One region of the Streptomyces sp. NPDC000345 genome, then DNA from elsewhere that is predicted to be linked to it. Evidence: riboswitches for the same ligand, from Rfam matches in the RefSeq annotation. Region 1 holds a riboswitch; each other region holds the start of a gene.
What was found. A riboswitch is a leader RNA that binds a small molecule or an ion and turns the genes downstream of it on or off. The one in region 1 is predicted to bind cyclic di-AMP.
Positions count from the first base shown of each region.

Region 1 (4,974 bases):
TGAAGCCCGCGTCCACGACGGCGGCGCCGCCGCTCGCCGGGGTCAGCGTGAACTTCAGCGGCATGCCGGTCTTCGCGTCCACCGCCACGCTGATCGCGCCGACCGTGGAACCGGACTGCTTCGGCTTGATCAGCAGTTTGTAGGCGTCGCGGCCCGCGACGTGCACGGTGCCGTCGACGGTGACGGACGTGGTGTCGTCGACCGCCTTGAGGGCGTCCTCGGTGAGGTCCTCGGGCGTGGCGGGTACGGGGGTCTGCGCCCCGTCCTCCGCGCTCTCGTCGGTGGTGGAGTGGTAGACCTCGTTGGAGGAGCTGTCGTAGCCCCACACGTCCTTGCCGTTGTGGACGAGGCTGTACTCGGCGGCGTTCTCCAGCAGGGAGAGCTTCTGCCGGTCGGGGCCGTCGGCGGCGACGCGCAGGGTGTGGGTGCCGGAGGCGAGTTCGGTGAGCTTGGCCGAGGGGTCGGCGGACGACCCGTCACCGCCGCCCGCGGCCCCGGAGAGCAGTCCGCTCTCCAGCCCGCCGAGGTCGGGCAGGCCCAGGTCGGTGCTGATCTTCACGGTGCCGGACAGCCGCTGCACGTCCGAGGCCGCGATCTTGTCGAGGAGCTGCTGTGCGGTGATCTTCGGCAGGTCCGGGTCACCGGAGTCGGCGAGCGCCGGGACCAGGCCGATCGTCGCCGCGGCGACGCCGATCACGGTGACCGGGACGACGTACCGCACGGCCTTGCGCCGCCCGACGCGCAAGTCGTCCGTCTCCCCGGCGGTCATGCTGTCGTCGGTTGCGTTCGGTGCCATGTGTGCCTTACCTCCGTCGTCGGCGGCGGCTGGTCATCTCACGTTGAACGTCCCACCCCGTGCCGCCATTCTCACCCGAATCGGTGAGGAGTGGTGTTTTCCGTGATGTCCATCTGACCAAATACGGCGTGATGAGGCGTCACCCCACGGACTCAACTCCGCGTACACCTGCGGTATGACACGGAGCGACGACGGAGTCCTCCGACCCGTAGGGGTCGGGGTCAGCCGGCCCGGTGGACCACCGCGTCGCACAGGCCCATGAGCGCGGCCTTCGCGTCGCACTCCACGAGCGGCGCCAGCGCGGCCCGGGCCTCCTCGGCGTAGCGCACCGTGTCGCGGCGGGCCTGTTCCAGCGCCGGGTGGGCGCGCAGCGCGGCGACCGCCTCGGCGAGCTTCGCGTCGTCGCTCAGGTCGGAGTCGAGGAGCTCGCACAGCGCGACGTCCTCGGGCAGGGCCTGCTGGGCCGCGCGCTCGCGCAGCCGCAGCACCGGAAGCGTGGGGACGCCCTCACGCAGGTCCGTGCCCGGCGTCTTGCCCGACTCGTGGGAGTCGGAGGCGATGTCGAGGACGTCGTCGGCGAGCTGGAAGGCGACGCCGAGCCGCTCCCCGTACTGGGTCAGCACGTCCACGACGGTCTCGTCGGCGCCCGACATCATCGCGCCGAACCGGCAGGAGACCGCCACCAGGGAGCCGGTCTTGCCGCCGAGGACGTCGAGGTAGTGCTCGACCGGGTCACGGCCGTCGACCGGGCCGGCCGTCTCCAGGATCTGGCCGGTGACCAGCCGCTCGAACGCCTCCGCCTGCACCCGCACCGCCTCCGGGCCGAGGTCGGCCAGGATGTGCGAGGCGCGCGCGAAGAGGAAGTCGCCGGTGAGGACGGCGAGCGAGTTGCCCCAGCGGGCGTTCGCGCTGGGCACCCCGCGCCGCACCGCGGCCTCGTCCATGACGTCGTCGTGGTAGAGGGTGGCCAGATGGGTGAGCTCCACCACGACGGCCGAGGGGACGATTCCCGGCGCGTAGGGGTCGCCGAAGCGTGCCGCGAGCATCACGAGCAGCGGGCGGAACCGCTTCCCGCCGGCCCGCAGCAGGTGCTGGGCCGCCTCGGTGATGAACGGCACCTCACTCTTGGTGGCCTCGAGCAAGCCTTCCTCGACAGCCGCCAGTCCGGCCTGGACATCGGCTTCCAGAGCCTGGTCCCGCACGCTCAGCCCAAACGGCTCGACGACGGTCACGAGGGGTCTCCTGTCTGCTGGTGTCTACTGGCGACTACGCGGTTTGTCGATAGGTCTCTGCGCTCACTCAAGTCAGCGTATCCGGTCATGTTTCGATCACCGCGAGCCCCCACGGTTACAGCCCGGCCGTATAAGGGTCCCCCCTCGGCATCGGCCCCTTAATAACCCGTTGAGGCTATTGCCCGATTAGCCCCTCTTGTGGATGCCGGTGAGTTGGCTCACTCCCCCGGGAAACAGGTTCCCCTCCGCCCCATTCCGATTCCTCTTCCCGCTCAAGCGAGTTGACGTTTGCAGCCACAAAGGATCAAGCACCCCATAGAGCGCAGACCAAGGTCAATAGGGCCGAACTGTGAATCCGCCACTTGTTCCGGACATGTGCTCTCGCATACGTTCCCGGCCTGTCGGGCGGACGCCGAATCCTGCCACCGCCCCGGCACCCACCGAGAACACCAGGGCAGGAGCGGGGGAACCAGGTAAGTCGCCGCACCGGGCGGACCCGGACATGTCTGTGGGCATGTTCAGGACATACCGGGACGGCTTGGGGTGAAGTCGTGTCCGCGAGGACCGGCCGGGCAGCTCCCGCCCGAACCCGACAGCTCACCTCGCAGGCGACGGAGAGGAACTTCGCCATGCCCGCTCAGCCCCGCCGCCTCGCCCGCGCGCTCGCCGTCGCCGCCACCGGCGTCACCGTGCTCGCCCTCCCGCTCTTCGGCGCGACCACCGCCTCCGCGGCGACCCCGACCGTGGCCACCGCCACCAGCCTCGGCTACGCCAACAACCTCGACGGCTGGATCCGCGCGTCGCTCCAGGTCATGGCGCAGCACGGGATCCCGGGCACCTACAACGGCATCTACCGCAACGTGCTGCGCGAGTCCTCGGGCAACCCGTCCGCCATCAACCTCTGGGACTCCAACGCTGCCGCCGGCACCCCGTCCAAGGGCCTGCTGCAGATCATCGACCCGACCTTCAACGCGTACCACGTGTCCGGCACCTCCTGGGACCCGTACGACCCGGTCGCGAACATCACCGCCTCCTGCAACTACGCGGCTGCGCGGTACGGCTCGATCGACAACGTGTTCGGCGCGTACTGAGCCGAGCCGCTAGGGACAGAGACGTTCGAGGACGACGGCGACGCCGTCGTCCTCGTTCGACGTCGTCACCTCGTCGGCGACCGCCTTGAGCTCCGGGTGGGCGTTGGCCATCGCGACACCGCGGGCGGCCCAGTCGAACATCGGGATGTCGTTGGGCATGTCCCCGAAGGCCAGGGTGTCCTCGGGCCGCAGGCCCAGGTGGTCCGCGGCCAGGGCCAGTCCGGTCGCCTTGGTGACCCCGCACGGCTGCAGCTCCACCGTGCCGGGCCCCGACATGGTGACGGTGGCGAGCGAGCCGGCCACCGCCCGGGCCGTCGCCGCCAACTCGTCGTCGGACAGGGTGGGGTGGCGCAGCAGCACCTTGCTGATCGGCTCGCACCACAGGTCGCGGCGCCGCTCGACACGCAGGGCGGGCAGGGTCGGGTGCGGCATCCGGTAGCCCGGCTCGATGAGCGTCAGCCCGTCGACGCCGTCCTGGTCCACGGCCGCGTACACCGGCCCGACCTCGGCCTCGATCTTCTCCAGGGCGGTCTCCGCGAGTTCCCGGTCCAGGGTGACCGACCACAGCAGGCGGTCCGCGGCGGCGTCGTACAGCTGCGCGCCCTGTCCGCACACCGCGAGCCCTGTGCCGTGCAGGCGGTCGAGCAGCGGGCGCACACGGGGCGCGGGGCGGCCGGTCACCACCAGGTGGCGCGCGCCGGCGGCCGCGACCCGCGCGAGCGCGTCGAGCGACCGGTCGGAGAACGTGTCGTCGCCGCGCAGCAGCGTTCCGTCCAGGTCCGTGGCGATGAGGGAATACGCGATGCGCTCGGCATATGCGGTGGGTGCGGCCATGATCAGAGAATACGGATCCCGCACCCGCCGGACTCGACGCGAACCGGACCAGGACGGAGTCCGGCCCTCTTGTGTCAACTCCCCTTCTTTTGTTGACCGATCGCTGTTGATGACCGGGATGGTGGGGATCGGCACGGCGGGAAACGACGGGAAAGGGCCGGGAGCGGCCGGAAACGGCGAGAAACGGGTTTCCGCCGTATCGCCGGGTAGCGACCGGTTGAAGGCCTCTGCACCGGTTGGCAACAACATGCTCCGCTCCCTACCGCGCGCCCGGTCTGGGACGGTACCGTCCATGTGTCCAGGGGGGACTTGATCGGGGGGTCAGGTTGAGCAGTGGGCGTATCCGTGTGCTGAGGCCGGCTGATCTCGGCGAGGGGGAGCGGGAGCGGTGGCGCGCACTGCGCGCCGCGTCGACAGCGCCGCGCAACCCGTTCATGGAACCGGAGTTCACCGACGCCGTGGGCCGCGTGCGGCCACACGCACGGGTGGCGGTGGTGTACGAGGGGCGCGAGCCGGTCGGCTTCCTGCCCCATGAACGGGGCCGGCTCGGCCGGGGCCAGGCCCTCGCGTACGGCGTCTCGGACGCGCAGGGTGCCGTACTGGCCCCGGGCCTCGGGCTGAACGCCGACGAACTGATGCGGGCCGCTTCCCTGTCCAGCTTCGCCTTCGACAACCTGGAGGCGGAACAGGGTCTGCTCGTACCGCACGCGGCCGCGGAGTACACGTCCTACGTGATCGACGTGGAGAAGGGCTACGAGACGTACGAGTCCGTCCTGCGGGCCCAGTCGCCGAAGTTCCTGAAGACGACCCTCGCCAAGGAGCGCAGGCTCGGCCGCCAGGTCGGCGAGCTGCGGTTCGTGTTCGACGAACGCGACCCGGCCGCGCTGCGCACGCTCATGGCCTGGAAGTCGGCGCAGTACCGCAGGACCGGCCGCCGGGACCGGTTCGCACAGGACTGGATCACCCGGCTCGTGCACACGCTCCACGAGACGCGCGCGCCGGAGTGCTCCGGCACGCTGTC
Region 1 covers NZ_JBIAZE010000001.1:851,091-856,064, forward strand. The annotation lists gene ACFY30_RS03945 (outer membrane lipoprotein carrier protein LolA) at 1-796, opposite strand, end outside; gene ACFY30_RS03950 (polyprenyl synthetase family protein) at 1,018-2,028, opposite strand; cyclic di-AMP (ydaO/yuaA leader) riboswitch at 2,429-2,654, shown strand; gene ACFY30_RS03955 (transglycosylase SLT domain-containing protein) at 2,658-3,119, shown strand; gene ACFY30_RS03960 (HAD family hydrolase) at 3,129-3,953, opposite strand; gene ACFY30_RS03965 (GNAT family N-acetyltransferase) at 4,301-4,974, shown strand, end outside.

Region 2 (4,974 bases), on a different contig from region 1:
ACCAGTATCTGCCCTGGGTCGCCCTCGACACCGACGCGACCGAGGAACGCGGCGAGGTCTACGGCTGCGCCCTCGGCTGGTCCGGATCCTGGCGCATCGCCGTCGCCCAACTCCCGGACGAGCGCGTGCAGATCACCGGCGGCGCCGGTCACGACGACTCGGGCCTGCTGCGCCTGGCGGCGGGGGAGTCCTTCACCACGCCTGTCTTCGCCGGCCTGTGGAGCGACGGCGGCTTCGGCGGCGCCAGCCGCGCCTGGCACGCCTACCAGCGCGCCCATGTGATCCCGGACGCCGAGCGGGACCGGCCGGTGCTGTTCAACTCCTGGGAGGCCACCTTCTTCGACATCTCGGAGGAGCAGCAGGCGGCCCTCGCCCGCCGTGCCGCGGAGATCGGCGTCGAGCTGTTCGTCGTCGACGACGGCTGGTTCGGCGCCCGCACCAGCGACCGTGCCGGACTCGGCGACTGGCACCCCAACCCGGACCGCTTCCCCCACGGCCTCAAGCCCCTCGCCGACCAGGTACACGGGCTCGGCATGCAGTTCGGCATCTGGGTCGAGCCCGAGATGGTCAACCCGGACAGCGACCTGTACCGCGCCCACCCCGACTGGGTGCAGTTCCAGCCGGGACGAAAGCGGACGGAGTTCCGCAATCAGCTCATGCTGAACCTCGCGCGCGAGGACGTCCGGGAGTATCTCTGGGGACAGCTCGACGGGCTCCTGTCCAGTGCGCCCATCGACTACGTCAAGTGGGACTTCAACCGCTGCTTCACCGACGCCGGCTGGCCGGACGACCCCTACCCGCAGCGTCTGTGGGTCGACCACGTGCGCGGCCTGTACGACCTCCTGGACCGGTTGCGGGCGGCCCACCCGGGCGTGGCCTTCGAGTCCTGCTCGGGCGGCGGCGGACGGATCGACCTCGGCATCCTGAGCCGCACCGACCAGGTGTGGACCTCCGACAACACCGACCCGCTCGACCGCCTCGCCATCCAGCACGGCTTCAGCCAGATCCACCCCGCGCGTGTGATGGCCGCCTGGGTCACCGACAGCCCCAACACCCAGCTGAACGGACGGGTCAGCTCGCTGCGCTTCCGTTTCGTCAGCGCGATGGCCGGGGTGCTCGGCGTCGGCGGGGACCTGTCCGAGTGGAGCGACGAGGAGCTCGCCGAGGCCCGGCGGTGGGTGGACCTCTACAAGGAGATCCGGCCCCTCGTCCAGCACGGCGACCTGTACCGGCTGCGCCCCCCGGCGGGTGGGCTGAGCGCCGTCCAGTACGTCCGCGGCGACGAGACCGTGGTCCTCGCCTGGCTGGAGGCGCAGCGGTACGGCGAGCCCGTGCCCGCGCTGAGGCTGCGCGGCCTCGACCCGACAGCGTCGTACGAATGCCGCGAAACGGGCGAAGTGCACCGGGGGGCGGTGCTGTTGCACCACGGGCTGCGGGTCGCGCTGCGAGGTGACCTCGATGCGACGGTTATTCGTCTGTGTCGCATCTGAGGGTTCTGTCCGAATTGGATCCTTCGTTCCAACTCGCTCTGGAATAGGGGATCCTGGAGAGACGTCACGTGAGCAGCGTCATATTCGTGACCGTCCGTCGCCCGTCATGTTCACGTAATCCAAGGGCTTTTCAGGGATGTTGGGCGAAAAAGCGCGTGCCCGATGCACGCAGCGTCACCGGTAATTCTCACAGGGGATCAAGAGAAAGGAGTGAGCAGGGCAACCTCTGCTTGTTCCCGTGCGTCTGGGTCGCTTACGTTCCAGTCCAATCCGGACGGATGCCGAATCCTGCCGCCGCCCGGAGTCCGCACACTCACCCGTCACGGCAGGAGCGGGGGACCCACAGGTAGAACCGCCTGTTCTGGTCTCCGGAACAGGCTTGGGGTAAAGCCGCGCCTCGGCGCGGCCGGGCATCTCCAGTCCGCACCCGACAGCTCACCTCGCAGGCACCGGAGAGGAATTCGCCATGCCCGCGAAGGGTAAGCACCGCCGTCCGAAGACCCAGCGTTTCACCCGTTCCATAGCCGTCGCCGGAACCGGCGGGGCCGCGCTCGCCCTCCCGCTCATGGGGGCCACCGGCGCCCATGCGGCCACCCCTCAGTCGGTTTCCCAGTCGGCCGCTCAGGCCGTTTCCGGATCGGTCGCGGAAAACGCCGTACAGGCCGCTCCGGTGTCGCGGAAGTCCCCGGCTTCGAACGCCAGGACCTACACCGTGCGGGCCGGCGACTACCTCGCCAAGATCGCCGACGAGCAGAACGTCAGCGGTGGCTGGCAGAAGCTGTACGCGGACAACCGCGAGGCGGTCGGCGGCAACCCCTCGCTGATCCACCCCGGCCTCGAGCTGTCGATCGGCAAGGAGGCCGCGACCACCAAGTCCTCGTCCGGTTCGTCCGGTTCCTCTTCCTCCTCGTCGTCGAAGACCTCGTCGTCGTCGCCCTCCTCCCCGTCCTCCGGCTCGAAGGCCTCGGCGTCGTCCTCAGCGAAGACGACCGCCACGGCCGCCGGGAGCGGCGCCAGTGCCTCCAGCGGTTACACCCTTCCGGTGGCCGGCGCGACCGTCGGGACCGGCTACCGCGTGGCCGGCGGCATGTGGTCCAGCGGGTACCACACCGGCGTCGACTTCGTCGTCCCGACCGGCACCTCGCTCAAGGCCGTCGGCGCGGGCACCGTCGTCTCCGCCGGATGGGGCGGCGCGTACGGCAACCAGGTCGTCATCAAGCTCGACGACGGCTACTACGCCCAGTACGCCCACCTCTCCCAGCTCTCCGTCTCGGCCGGTCAGACCGTGACCGCGGGCCAGCAGATCGGCCTCTCCGGCGCGACCGGCAACGTGACCGGCCCGCACCTGCACTTCGAGATCCGCACCACGCCGAACTACGGCTCGGACGTGGACCCGGTCGCCTTCCTCCGCTCCCACGGCGTCACCGTCGGCTGACCTCCGCCGACGACCCCCGCGCGGCACGCCTGATCGCCTGACACGCAGCCGAAGGCCGGACCCCCGTCCCGGGGGTCCGGCCTTCGGCGTGCCCTCCGGGGTCCGGCCTTAGGCGTGCCCTCCGGGGTCCGGCCTTAGGCGTGCCCTCCGGGGTCCGGCCTTAGGTGTGCCCCCCGGGGTCCGGCCTTCGGCGTGCCCTCCGGGTTCCGGCGCGGTCCGACGGGTAGGGAGTAAGCGCTTTCTGCTCGTTCCCGCAGACGTCCCGCCGAAGCTCACTGAAGGAGCCGCCGCCATGACCACCACCCGTCGGGCCTTGGGAGTCCTCGCCGCAGGCGCCGCCCTCGCCGCCCTGGCCCCGGCCGGTCCCGCGAGCGCGACCCCCCGCCACCGCCGGCTGATCGCCCACGACGACTTCCGCCACGGGCTGCGCCGGTGGGCCGTGGAACTGGAGCAGGGCGGGAGCGTCACGGCCTCGCGCGGAGTCCTGGAGATCGACGTGCCCGCCGGGGCGACGGTCTGGTTCAAGCGGCCGCTCGAAGGGCCGTACGTCCTCGAATACGCCGCCACCCCCGTCTCCGCGGGCGGCGCCAACGACCGTGTCTCCGACCTCAACAACTTCTGGAACGCCGTCGACGTCCGCTCCCCGGACGACCTCTTCGCCACCCCGCGCGGCGGCTCCCTCGCCGAGTACGACCACCTCACGACCTACTACGTCGGCTACGGCGCCAACACCAACACCACGACCCGGCTGCGCCGCTACGTAGGCCTGGCGGGCGTGCGCCCGCTGATTCTCGACTACACCGAGCCGCTGCTCGTGCCGAACCGGCCGCACCACGTGCGGATCGTCTCCGACGGCTCCACGGTGAGGTGGTGGAACAACGGGCGGCTGGTCTTCGACTACGCCGACCCGCAGCCGTACACCCGCGGGCACTTCGCGTTCCGGACCACCTGGAGCCACTTCCGGATCAACAACTTCCGGGCCTGGTCCCTTATTCCCTGAGGGGCCAACTCTTTAGGAGTGGCTTATCTCACCGACCGTCAACCCCTGCCTACGGTCGCGTAGGTCACATTCGAAGGTGAATCATGATCTGCCGTGGCAGACGATTCGAAGAGTGACAACAGATCAGTGATCGGGTCGTACGTGGCGGTGGGGGACAGCTTCACCGAGGGCGTCGGCGACCCCGGGCCCGACGGGGCGTTCGTCGGCTGGGCCGACCGGTTCGCGGTGCTGCTCGCGGACCGGCGGCCCGAAGGCGACTTCGAGTACACCAACCTGGCCGTGCGCGGAAAGCTGCTCGACCAGATCATGGAGGACCAGCTTCCGCGGGCCGTCGAACTCGCCCCGGACCTGGTGTCCTTCTGTGCGGGCGGCAACGACATCCTCCGGCCTGGCACCGACCCCGACGAGGTCGCCGAGCGCTTCGAGAGCGCGATCGCCGCACTGACCGCCGCCGCCGGCACGGTCATGGTGACGACCGGCTTCGACACGCGGGGCGTGCCCGTGCTCAAGCATCTGCGCGGGAAGATCGCCACCTACAACGGGCACGTCCGGGCCGTCGCGGACCGGTACGGGTGTCCGGTGCTCGACCTGTGGTCCCTGAAGTCCGTGCAGGACCGGCGGGCGTGGGACGGCGACCGGCTGCACCTCTCCCCGGAGGGGCACACGCGGGTGGCGCTGCGGGCCGGGCAGGTGCTCGGGCTGGAGGTGCCGGCCGACCCGGAGCAGCCCTGGCCGCCGCTGCCGCCCCGGGGGACGCTCGAGGTGCGCAGGGACGACGTGCAGTGGGCGCGGGAGTATCTCGTGCCGTGGATCGGGCGGCGGCTGCGGGGGGAGTCGTCGGGGGACCACGTGACCGCCAAGGGCGCGTTGTCTCCCGCGGACATCAGGATGCGGATCGCCGCGGTGGCTTGAGGGGCGGGGTGCGGCGGGAGGGATTCACCCCGCCGCCCCTTCCCGCGCCCGTCCCCCGGAGGCTGCGCCCCCAGCCCCCGGTCCGGCCCGTCAAGGACCCTCGTCGTCGACCTCGGTGACCTCGGTGACCTCGGACG
Region 2 covers NZ_JBIAZE010000022.1:126,693-131,666, reverse strand. The annotation lists gene ACFY30_RS36460 (alpha-galactosidase) at 1-1,490, shown strand, start outside; cyclic di-AMP (ydaO/yuaA leader) riboswitch at 1,760-1,952, shown strand; gene ACFY30_RS36455 (peptidoglycan DD-metalloendopeptidase family protein) at 1,957-2,925, shown strand; gene ACFY30_RS36450 (DUF6250 domain-containing protein) at 3,218-3,925, shown strand; gene ACFY30_RS36445 (SGNH/GDSL hydrolase family protein) at 4,052-4,837, shown strand; gene ACFY30_RS36440 (TetR/AcrR family transcriptional regulator) at 4,928-4,974, opposite strand, start outside.
Region 2: linked by a shared signal. The riboswitch ahead of ACFY30_RS36455 (peptidoglycan DD-metalloendopeptidase family protein) and the one ahead of ACFY30_RS03955 (transglycosylase SLT domain-containing protein) in region 1 are both predicted to bind cyclic di-AMP.

Region 3 (4,974 bases), on a different contig from region 1:
GGCCGACCTCGACCTCGACCGTGGGGTTGCCTCGGGAGTCCAGGATTTCCCGGGCTACGACGACGTCGATGGACGGCACGAGCATCTCCTTCTTGGGATGTGACGCTGGTTGTGCGGGGCCCGCGGGCCATGTCGGCCTTTGGTGAGCCTTGCGACTAGAGCCTAACCGCCCCGGGGCCGTCGGCAGCCGACCGACCGTCCCGTGGACAGACTGACCGTACACATTGTTCCTGGCCGGAACAAAGACCGGGGACGGAACTCGGGCGAACAGATGGCGAAGAACGGCCGGAGGGCAGAAAAAAACCCCGCCCCGGTGCGTACGGGGGAACACGCACCGGAGCGGGGAGCCCGTGGGGACGGGGGTGACCCTCACGAGGCCTTCAGTGTGCGGGCCTCGGTTGTGAGGATGCTGTGGGCCGGCCAGGAGCCAGGTGTCACTTCAGGTGCAGCTGCTGGCCCGGGTAGATGAGGTCGGCGTCCTCGACGATGTCCTTGTTCAGCTGGAACAGCTTCTGCCAGCCGCCCTTGACCTTGTGCTTCTCGGCGATGGTGCTGAGGGTGTCGCCCTTGACGACCTTGTACTCGCCGTCACCCTTCTTGACCTTCTTGCCGGTCGGGGTGGTGACCGTCTTGGAGGCGGCGGGGCGCTCGGCGGAGCGGGAGGCGCTCTGCTGCTCGGTCGAGCGCGTGGTGGTGCCGCTGCCGGAGGAGGAGCCGGTGGAGCCGCTCGAGGAGGAGCCCGTGGAGCCGCCACCCGAGTACGGAGTGTTGGACAGACCGGTGCCGCAGACCGGCCAGGCACCCTTGCCCTGGCCCGCGAGGACCTTCTCGGCGATGGTGATCTGCTGTTCCTTGCTGGCGAGGTCGGCGCGCGCGGCGTAGGCGGTGCCGCCGTACGCGGCCCAGGTGGAGGCCGAGAACTGCAGGCCGCCGTAGTAGCCGTTGCCGGTGTTGATGGACCAGTTGCCGCCGGACTCGCACTGAGCGACCGCGTCCCATTCGGAAGCGGTGGCGGCGGAGGCGTTGCCGGCCGCCATCAGCGGGGCGGCGATGGCGACACCGGTGACGCCGGCGAGTGCGGCGGCGCGGGTGGCCTTGTTCGGACGACGGTGCTTGCCCTTGCCGGAAAACAGCATGGATCGATCCCCTCACCGACGCCTGCGAGGTGAGCTGTCGGGTTCGGGCCGGTTGAGTTGCCCGGCCACGCACCTCACGGTGCGCGGCTTCACCCCGAGCCGGTTCCGGCGGTCATCCGCCGGGTCCGGCACTTACCTTGGGTCCCCCGCTCCTGCCTACGGCGCTTGACGCGACGACTGTTCCCGGGGTGCCGCTGGCAGGATTCGGCGTTGCGGCGGCCGGGGCTCGGGTTGCCGAGCGGTCATGACCGTAGACACGGGATCCGGGGAATTTCAAAGACGATCACGACTTCTGAGACTCATCCCACACTTTCACCAAAGCGGACATTAGCCACGAAGTGGGACGTGAACTCCCGGTGTTTTTCTGGGTGTTCCAGCCCTATTCGACCCCGGTGTCCAGGGTCTGACCGGGGGTGATGTCGCTCGGGTCGGGACCGATGACGTCCTTGTTCTCGGCGTAGAGCGCACGCCATCCCCCGTCGACACCAAGGGAGTCGGCGATGGTGATGAGCGAGTCACCCTCCTGGACGACGTAGGTGGACGCGGCGTGCCGGCCGGAGGAGGCGGTCCTCGTGCCGCCCGCGGCACTCTCGTCGGCGGTGGTGCCGCGATGGCGGCCGGAGCCGAGCGAGCCGGTGTCGACGAGGCTCCAAGAACCCTCCGCCTGCACCGTATTGTCCGAGTCGTCCCCTTCCGGGGTCGCTGTGGGCGAGCTGTCGGCGCCCTGTGAGCCCTCCGAGCCGCCGCCCGAAGTGTCGGACTTGCCGGAGTCGTTCGCCGCGGAGGACGAAGAGGACGAAGGGGACTCCGAGGCCGAACCAGCCCCATCACCGGAGGAGTCGGACGGACTCTCGCCGGAGTCGCCGGAACCGGCCGAGCCGTTGGAGTCGCCGGACTTCCCGGAATCGGACGATCCCTTGGACAGGTCGGACAATCCGGAGGACACGGACGAGTCGGACTCGCCGCCGGCGACTCCGGTGTCCACTCCGACCGCGCCGCTCTCCTTGGTGAGCCCGGACGTCAGGGCACAGGTGCCCCAGGCGCCGACACCCTCCTCCGCGAGGAGCTGCTGGGCCACGGCTATCTGCTGGTTGCGGCTGGCCAGGTCCGGGCTGGCGGCGTAGTCGAGTCCGCCGTACGCCTCCCAGTCCTCCTGACTGAGGCCCAGACCGCCGTACTCGCCGTCACCCCGGTCGGCGCTCCAGGAACCGCCGGTCTCGCACTGCGCCACCTTGTCCCAGACTGCGCCTTCTGCGGCGCTCGCGCCGCCGGCCGCGAACAGCGGGATGGCGATGGCGGAGCCGGTCACTCCGGCCGCGACGAGGAGGGCCGGGGCCTGACGGGGGCGACGGTGACGACCGTTCCCGGAGAGCATGCGGGGGCCTTTCTTTGGACAGCGGCAAACGGCGCGGCGTGCGAGTGAGCACACACGGGTTCGCCGCGCTAGCGAGTGAACGTATCGGCAGACGATCACTTGTCACAAGTTAATGCCGCGCAGATCACGTGAAGATCACAGACTTGAGGGTTGGTCACCTTTGTTACGCGAGACGGTCACAATCCGGCTGACCCACGATCAGATGGCGATCAGCCACTGGTCAGTCACGGACCGGAGTGAACTCCACGGGCAAGGTGCGCAGTCCGCGCATGATGAGCCCGCCACGCCACCTCAAGTCGGCCGGGTCCGCGGCGAGTCGGAGGTCGGGGAGACGGGTGAGGAGGGTGGCCAGGGCGGTCTGGCCCTCGAGACGGGCGAGGGGGGCGCCCAGGCAGTAGTGGATGCCGTGGCCGTAGCCGAGGTGCTGGTTGTCGCGCCGGGAGAGGTCGAGGGTGTCGGGGTCGGTGAAGCGGGCGGGGTCGCGGTCGGCGGCGGCGAGGACGACGAGGACGGGGTCGCCGGGGGCGATGTCCTGCCCGCCGAGGGTGAGGGGTTCGGTGGCGAACCGCCAGGTGGCGAGTTCGACGGGGCCGTCGTAGCGGAGCAGTTCCTCGACGCCGGTCTCCAGGAGCCCGTGTTCGCCCCGGGCCAGGGACTGCTGGAGCCGGTCTCGCTGGCCGCGGTGGGTGAGGAGGGCGTAGGTGCCGTTGCCGATGAGGTTGACGGTCGTCTCGAAGCCGGCGAAGAGAAGGATGAAGGCCATGGCCGCGGCCTCGTTCTCGGTGAGGTGCTCGCCGTGGTCGAAGGCGCGGATGAGACCGGAGATGAGGTCCTCGCCCGGGACAGGTTCCGCGGGGAGCTCCGCGCGCTTGCGGTGGATGAGCTCCAGCAGATAGCCGCGCATCTTCTTCACCGACCGCGCGACACCGCCCCGGGGGCCCTTGCCATGACGGATCATCATGCCCGCCCAGTCCCGGAAGTCGTCCTGGTCCTCGCGGGGGACGCCGAGGAGGTCGCAGATGGCGTAGATGGGCAGGGGGAAGGCGAAGTCGTGGATCAGGTCGGCCTCGCCCTTCCCGGCGAACCGGTCGATGAGCTGGTCGGTCAGCTCCTGCACCCGGGGCGCGAACTCGGCGACCCGGCGCGGTGTGAACGCCTTGCTGACCAGCCGCCGCAGCCGGGTGTGGTCCGGCGGGTCGATGTTCAGCAGGTGCGTCATCAGCTCGGCCTTGCGCTCACCGGGGATGCCGGTCTTCCCCTTGGCGTGCGCGGGCTCGTCGTGATGCGCGGGGTTCTTGGAGAGCCGCTGGTCGGCCAGGGCCTGCTTCGCGTCGGGGTATCGGGTGACCAGCCAGGCCTCCACGCCGCTGGGCAGCCGGGTCCGGTGCACGGGGGCGTGCTCGCGGAGCCAGGCGTAGGCGGGGTAGGGGTCGGTGGCGAACTCCCAGGTGAAGAGTTCCGGGGCCGGCGGGGTGCGGGTCGGGGGGTGGGGCTGGTCGGTCACGCATTGACGGTAACCGGGATCGCCCCGCGCACCGGACTCCGGCCCGTCCTCACCGCGGGCCCGCCGTCCTATCCCCGCACCCCCTCGGCGCCGCGTATCGCGTCCCGGTAGGCCCGGGCGGCCGCCCGCAGTGCCGCCTCCGGGTCGACGCCCTCCGACTCGGCTCGGGCGGCCAGTGCCAGCAGCTCGTAGCCGATGCCCTCCGCCGCGGGCAGCGGTACCTCCAGACCCGCCGAGCGCACACGGGACGCCAGTTTGGCGGCCAGCGCCAGCCCCGGCTGGTGCAGAGGGATGCCGTCGGTGACCGACTCGCGGCGCTTCTCCACCGCCTTCGTGCGGAGCCAGTGTTCCTTGACCTCTTCGGGGGTGGTGGCCGTGGCGTCGCCGAAGACATGGGGGTGGCGGTGGATGAGCTTGGTGACGATCGTCGCCGCCACGTCGTCGATGGAGAAGGGGGACTCCTCGTCCTCCTCGGCGATGCGGGCGTGGAAGACGACCTGGAGCAGGACGTCGCCCAGTTCCTCGCGGAGTTCGTCGCGGTCGCCGTCCTCGATGGCCTCGACGAGTTCGTAGGCCTCCTCGATGCCGTACTTCGCGAGGCCCTTGTGGGTCTGCCGGGAGGACCAGGGGCACTCCTCCCGGATGCGGTCCATCACCTGGATCAGGTCGAGGAGGCGGGCCCCGGGCAGGTCGTAGGAGGCGGGAAGCAGTTCCAGCTCGGGCATCGGGACCCTGCCCGAGCCGGCCAGGCGGGCGAGGCCGTCCGTCAGGTCCGGTTCGCCCTCGCCGGTCGCGACGACGACCACCGTGCGGCCGCCGGCGCAGGCGGCGACCAGGTCCTCGGCGGATATCGACGTCTCGTCCACCGCTGTGCCGGCCTCGCGCAGGTACGGCAGCTGCGGATGGGCGCCGTCGGCACACAGGACGCGGTCCGCGGTGCGCAGGGCCTGCCAGGCGGG
Region 3 covers NZ_JBIAZE010000003.1:533,060-538,033, reverse strand. The annotation lists gene eno (phosphopyruvate hydratase) at 1-79, opposite strand, end outside; gene ACFY30_RS09935 (transglycosylase family protein) at 435-1,136, opposite strand; cyclic di-AMP (ydaO/yuaA leader) riboswitch at 1,141-1,310, opposite strand; gene ACFY30_RS09930 (transglycosylase family protein) at 1,516-2,511, opposite strand; gene ACFY30_RS09925 (cytochrome P450) at 2,732-4,015, opposite strand; gene ACFY30_RS09920 (nucleoside triphosphate pyrophosphohydrolase) at 4,084-4,974, opposite strand, start outside.
Region 3: linked by a shared signal. The riboswitch ahead of ACFY30_RS09935 (transglycosylase family protein) and the one ahead of ACFY30_RS03955 (transglycosylase SLT domain-containing protein) in region 1 are both predicted to bind cyclic di-AMP.

Region 4 (4,974 bases), on a different contig from region 1:
CGGGGTCGTCCCGAGCCGCAGGGGCGCGGCCGGCGCGCCGGGCGCGAGGTGAGCGCCCGATGGTCCCCGAGCTGCCGCCGCTGCCCGCGCTGACCCGCGCCGAGGCCGAGCTGATCGACCGATACCTGGACGTGGTGGACCTGCTCGGGCGGATCAATCCCGCCCGCCACGGCGACACGTACCGCGGTCTGCGGGCCGCCCAGGCGCTGGTGGCGAGGGCGGCGGAGCTGCGTGACGCGCTGGCGCTGATGCACCAGCGGGGCGAGAGCGAGCTGTCCGCGCCGACCCTCGCGCGGGCGCTGCGCGTCCTGGACGGGGAGCGCCGTACGGCGCGTGTCACGGTGCCTCCGCTCTCCGACAGTTGACCCACGGCCGTCCGGCCCGGCACGGCCGCGTCACGAGCGCGACGTCCGGGCCGGACCCGAAACGCACCAGACGGATTACCCCCGTTCGGCGGAGCGGCGGCTCCCCTCGCGAGCGCGCGCGAGTTGCCGAAAGCGCCGTTTCCCGGAGCCGCACAAGGGGTAGCGCCGCAGGTCGGAGGGCTTTTGGCGGCCTTGACACCTGAGCGTCCATCAGGGTGTCCACCCGAACGGGTGAGTGGTGAGTAACCCCACAAATCCACGGTTCCATTGGGATTTTTGGTCAACGGTGAGTCAAGATCCCTGTCTGACGACAAGTCCCCGCCACAAGCGGCGGGGCGGTCCGGGCGGACGCCGAGTCCTGCCGCTGCCCGGATTGACCGGTCGACAGAAGTGCATCGGCAGGAGTGGAGGACCCAAGCACGACGGGTCGCCGGAACGTCGCCTCCGCAGGGAGACGCCGGACCGAGCAACCCTTGGGGTGAAGCCGCGCGAGCGGCCGGGCACCTTTGTCAGCCCGAATCCGACAGGTCATCCTTCACAGGCGGTTGACGAAGGGTTGCGCATGACTGCGCTCAATCGTGTCCCGTCGCTCATGGCCAGGGCCGGTACGGCCTCTGCCTTCGCCATCGCCGCCGTCGGTGGCTCGATCGTGATCCCCGGTGTCGCCTCCGACGCGGCGGCTGCCACACCGGCGACCAAGGCACTGCAGGTCGCGGCGTCCAAGAAGGGCTCTCCGTACAAGTACGGGGCGACCGGGCCGAAGAGGTTCGACTGCTCGGGTCTCACGCTGTACTCGTTCAAGAAGGCGGGCAAGACGCTGCCGCGCACGGCGGCACAGCAGTACAACAAGACCCGCCACATCTCTGCCGCCAGCCGCAAGGCCGGCGACCTGGTGTTCTTCCACTCGGGGTCGAACGTGTACCACGTCGGCATCTACGCCGGTAAGGGCAAGATCTGGCACTCGCCCAAGACGGGAGACGTGGTGAAGCTGCAGAAGATCTGGACCAAGAGCGTCTGGTACGGCCGGGTCCGCTGACCCTCGTCGTCCTTCCGGGGCGGTGGCGGCGTCCTGACGCGCCGTCAACGCCCCGGGAGTTCGCCGGCCGGCGGGATCGCCACGGCTTCCACGGCCGGCTCCGCCGGGACGGTCCAGGGCAGCTCCACCGCGACCGTCTTGCCGCCCTCGCGCGTGGGGCGGACTCTGAGCTTGCCGCCGCATTCGGCGGTCAGCCAGCGAATGATCACCAGACCTCGGCCGTTGTCCTGCTGGACGGCGGCCGGCAGTCGTTTGGGCAGGCGCGGGTGGCTGTCGGTCACGCCGACGTACAGGCGCTCGTCACGGTCGAGGACGAGGTCCACCGTGAAGGTGGGTGACAGCCCGAAGGTGTGCTGTACGGCGTTGGTGGCGAGTTCCGAGACGATCAGCCGGATGGTGTCGGCCGCCTCGCTGTCCGCCGGCAGACCCCACTCGCCGAGAGTGCCGGCCACGAAACCGCGGGCGGCGGAGACCGAGGCGGGATCGCTCGGCAGAGTGACGGATGCTTCCAGATGGTCTGCCATGGCGACCTCGTCCCTTTCCCACCGGACCGGAGTCCGACACGCTGCGGATGGTTCGAGTACGGTCCCGGACCGGTGCTTCTTCGCCAGACTGCCATTACCGCGCCGGTCCCGGTGGCGATCCACCGGGATATGCATATATCTGTCGCCCGATGCGGTGAACTCTGCCACGGTCGAACATTCTGGACGGCACGTCAGGAATAAGGAGGAGCTCATGCAGCACGGCCCTGCGGTGCGCCGCCGGAAGCTGGGCGCCGAGCTGCGCAGTCTGCGCGCCCGGGCGGGGCTCACGAGCGGCGAGGCGGCCCGGCTCGTCGGATGGCACCAGTCCAAGGTGAGCCGTATAGAGACCGGCACCAGTGGTACGAAACCGGCCGATGTGCGGTTGCTTCTCGACGCCTACCAAGTGACCGACCCGCATCTGCGGTCGCTGATGCTGGCCTTGGCCGGCTCGGAGGAGAGCGGCGGCCGGGAGCACTGGTGGCACGCCTACCGCGGGGTGCTGCCGGCCGCCTACCGGGACTTCATCAGCCTGGAGTCGCAGGCCGGCGCGATGCGCACCCTGGAGACGACCGTCGTCCCGGGGCTGCTCCAGACGCCCGAGTACGCGCGCGCGGTGACCCGGGCGGCGGTGGAGGGGGCGGACGAGGAGCAGCTCGACACGCTGGTGGAGGTGCGGATCGCCCGTCAGGACGTGCTGCGCAGGGAGCCGCCGCTCCTGCTGAGCGCGGTGCTGGACGAGGCGGTGCTGCGGCGGGAGGTGGGCGGCCCGGAGGTCATGGCCCGTCAGCTCGGACGGCTGAGGGAGGCGGCGCGGCTCCCCCACGTACGGCTGCAGGTATTGCCGTTCTCGGCCGGTGCCCATATCGGGGTAACCGGACCTTTCGTTATCTTCTCATTTCCGAGCGGTTCTGATCTGGATGTGGTTGTTCTCGACCACATGACGAGTAGCCTCTATCTCGAACGGAAAGAAGACCTCGAGGCCTACACCGAGGCCTTCAACGCCCTTCGGGTCCATGCCCTTTCGCCCGAGGAATCACTGGATTACATCGCCGCGACAGCTGACGGCGCGTAGGGAGGCACCATGTCAGCACTGCCTCGGAACGTACCTCGCAGCACCGATCCCCACGCTCTCCCGCGGGTGCGGTGGCTGCGCAGCAGCTACAGCACGGGAGCCAACAACTGCGTGGAGACGGCCCGGCCGGCCTCCGGGCCCTGGGCCGGACTGCTCGCCGTACGCGACTCCAAGGACCCGTCCGGGCCCGCCCTGCTCTTCTCCCCCGAGAGCTGGTCGGGTTTCACGGCCGCGTTCCGCTGATCACCGCGTCGGTCACCGACGCACGATCCCCGCCATCCGCCGACAGGGGCGGCTCACGGCCGTGTCACGCCGACTCATGGTCGTGTCTCCCCGATGACCCGTACAGCGCGTTCCAGCTCGGCCCCGGAGAGGTCCGCACGGGCGGTCAGCCTGAGGCGCGAGATGCCGTCGGGCACGGAGGGAGGACGGAAGCAGCCCACGGCCAGGCCTGCCGACCGGCAGTCCGCCGCCCACCGCACGGCCCCCTCCGGGGACGGCGCCCGCACGGAGACGACCGCGGCGTCCGGACGTACCGCCTCCAGGCCCGCGGCCGTCAGCCGGGAGTGCAGCTCGGCCGCCACCGCACGCGCGCGTGCCGCCCGCTGCGGCTCCCGGCGCAGCAGCCTCAGCGCCGCCAGCGCCGCGCCCGCCGCCGCCGGGGCCAGACCGGTGTCGAAGATGAACGTCCGGGCCGCGTTGACCAGATGCTCGATCACCCGCGCGGGCCCCAGCACGGCGCCGCCCTGACTGCCGAGGGACTTCGACAGCGTCACCGTGACGACGACGTCCTCGGCACCGGCGAGACCCGCCGCGTACGGGGCGCCCTGCCCGCCGTTCCCGAGCACGCCGAGGCCGTGCGCGTCGTCCACCACCAGCCCGGCGCCGTGCTCCCGGCAGGCGGCCGCGAGGCCGGCCAGCGGGGCGGCGTCGCCGTCGACCGAGAAGACCGTGTCGGAGACGGCCACCGCGGGGCCGTCGTGGGTGCCGAGGGCCTTGCGCACGGCGTCCGGGTCGGCGTGCGGGACGACCTGGGTGGTGCCGCGGGCCAGCCGGCAGCCGTCGATGAGCGAGGCGTGGTTGCCCGCGTCGGAGACGATCAGGGAGCCGTGCGGGGCCAGCGCGGTGACCGCGGCCAGATTGGCGGCGTACCCGGAGGAGAAGACGAGGGCCGCCTCCGCCCCGCAGAAGTCGGCCAGCTCCCGCTCCAGCTCGGTGTGCAGCTCGGTGGTGCCGGTGACCAGCCGGGAGCCGGTCGCGCCGCCGCCCCAGGCCCGTGCGGCCGCCGCGGCGCCCTCCTGGACCTCGGGGTGGCGGGACAGGCCCAGGTAGTCGTTGCTGGCGAGGTCGAGCAGCGCGGAGTCGGCCGGGCGGGGCCGCAGCGTCCGTACGAGTCCGGCCCGGCGGCGCAGTTCCGCCTGTTCGTCGATCCAGCCGAACGCCATGGGTCCTCCGGGGCTTTTGTAGGTAGCGGACAGACACTAGCGGCATGAACCGCTACCCACGGTGTGGCAATACCCACACGTCGAACCGGGTGTGTTGTGTGATCCCTACCTTGGCCCGAGGCGGGTCGGTAGGACAGGATCGGCTCTCATGGACCTGCTGAACACGCTGGTGGACAAGGGGCTTCGGCGCGAGCTGCCGACCCGCGAGGAAGCGCTGGCCGTCCTCGCCACTTCCGACGACGACGTGCTGGACGTGGTGGCCGCGGCCGGAAAGGTGCGCCGGCACTGGTTCGGCCGACGGGTGAAACTCAACTACCTCGTCAACCTCAAGTCGGGGCTGTGCCCCGAGGACTGTTCGTACTGCTCCCAGCGGCTCGGCTCCGAGGCCGGGATCCTGAAGTACACCTGGCTGAAGCCGGACGAGGCGTCCAGGGCCGCGGCGGCCGGGCTCGCGGGCGGGGCCAAGCGGGTCTGCCTGGTGGCGTCCGGGCGCGGCCCGACGGACCGGGACGTGGACCGGGTCTCGGACACG
Region 4 covers NZ_JBIAZE010000018.1:149,998-154,971, reverse strand. The annotation lists gene ACFY30_RS33405 (ATP-dependent Clp protease proteolytic subunit) at 1-52, shown strand, start outside; gene ACFY30_RS33400 (hypothetical protein) at 60-365, shown strand; cyclic di-AMP (ydaO/yuaA leader) riboswitch at 738-924, shown strand; gene ACFY30_RS33395 (C40 family peptidase) at 928-1,401, shown strand; gene ACFY30_RS33390 (ATP-binding protein) at 1,446-1,925, opposite strand; gene ACFY30_RS33385 (helix-turn-helix domain-containing protein) at 2,137-2,997, shown strand; gene ACFY30_RS33380 (DUF397 domain-containing protein) at 3,007-3,240, shown strand; gene ACFY30_RS33375 (8-amino-7-oxononanoate synthase) at 3,315-4,442, opposite strand; gene bioB (biotin synthase BioB) at 4,591-4,974, shown strand, end outside.
Region 4: linked by a shared signal. The riboswitch ahead of ACFY30_RS33395 (C40 family peptidase) and the one ahead of ACFY30_RS03955 (transglycosylase SLT domain-containing protein) in region 1 are both predicted to bind cyclic di-AMP.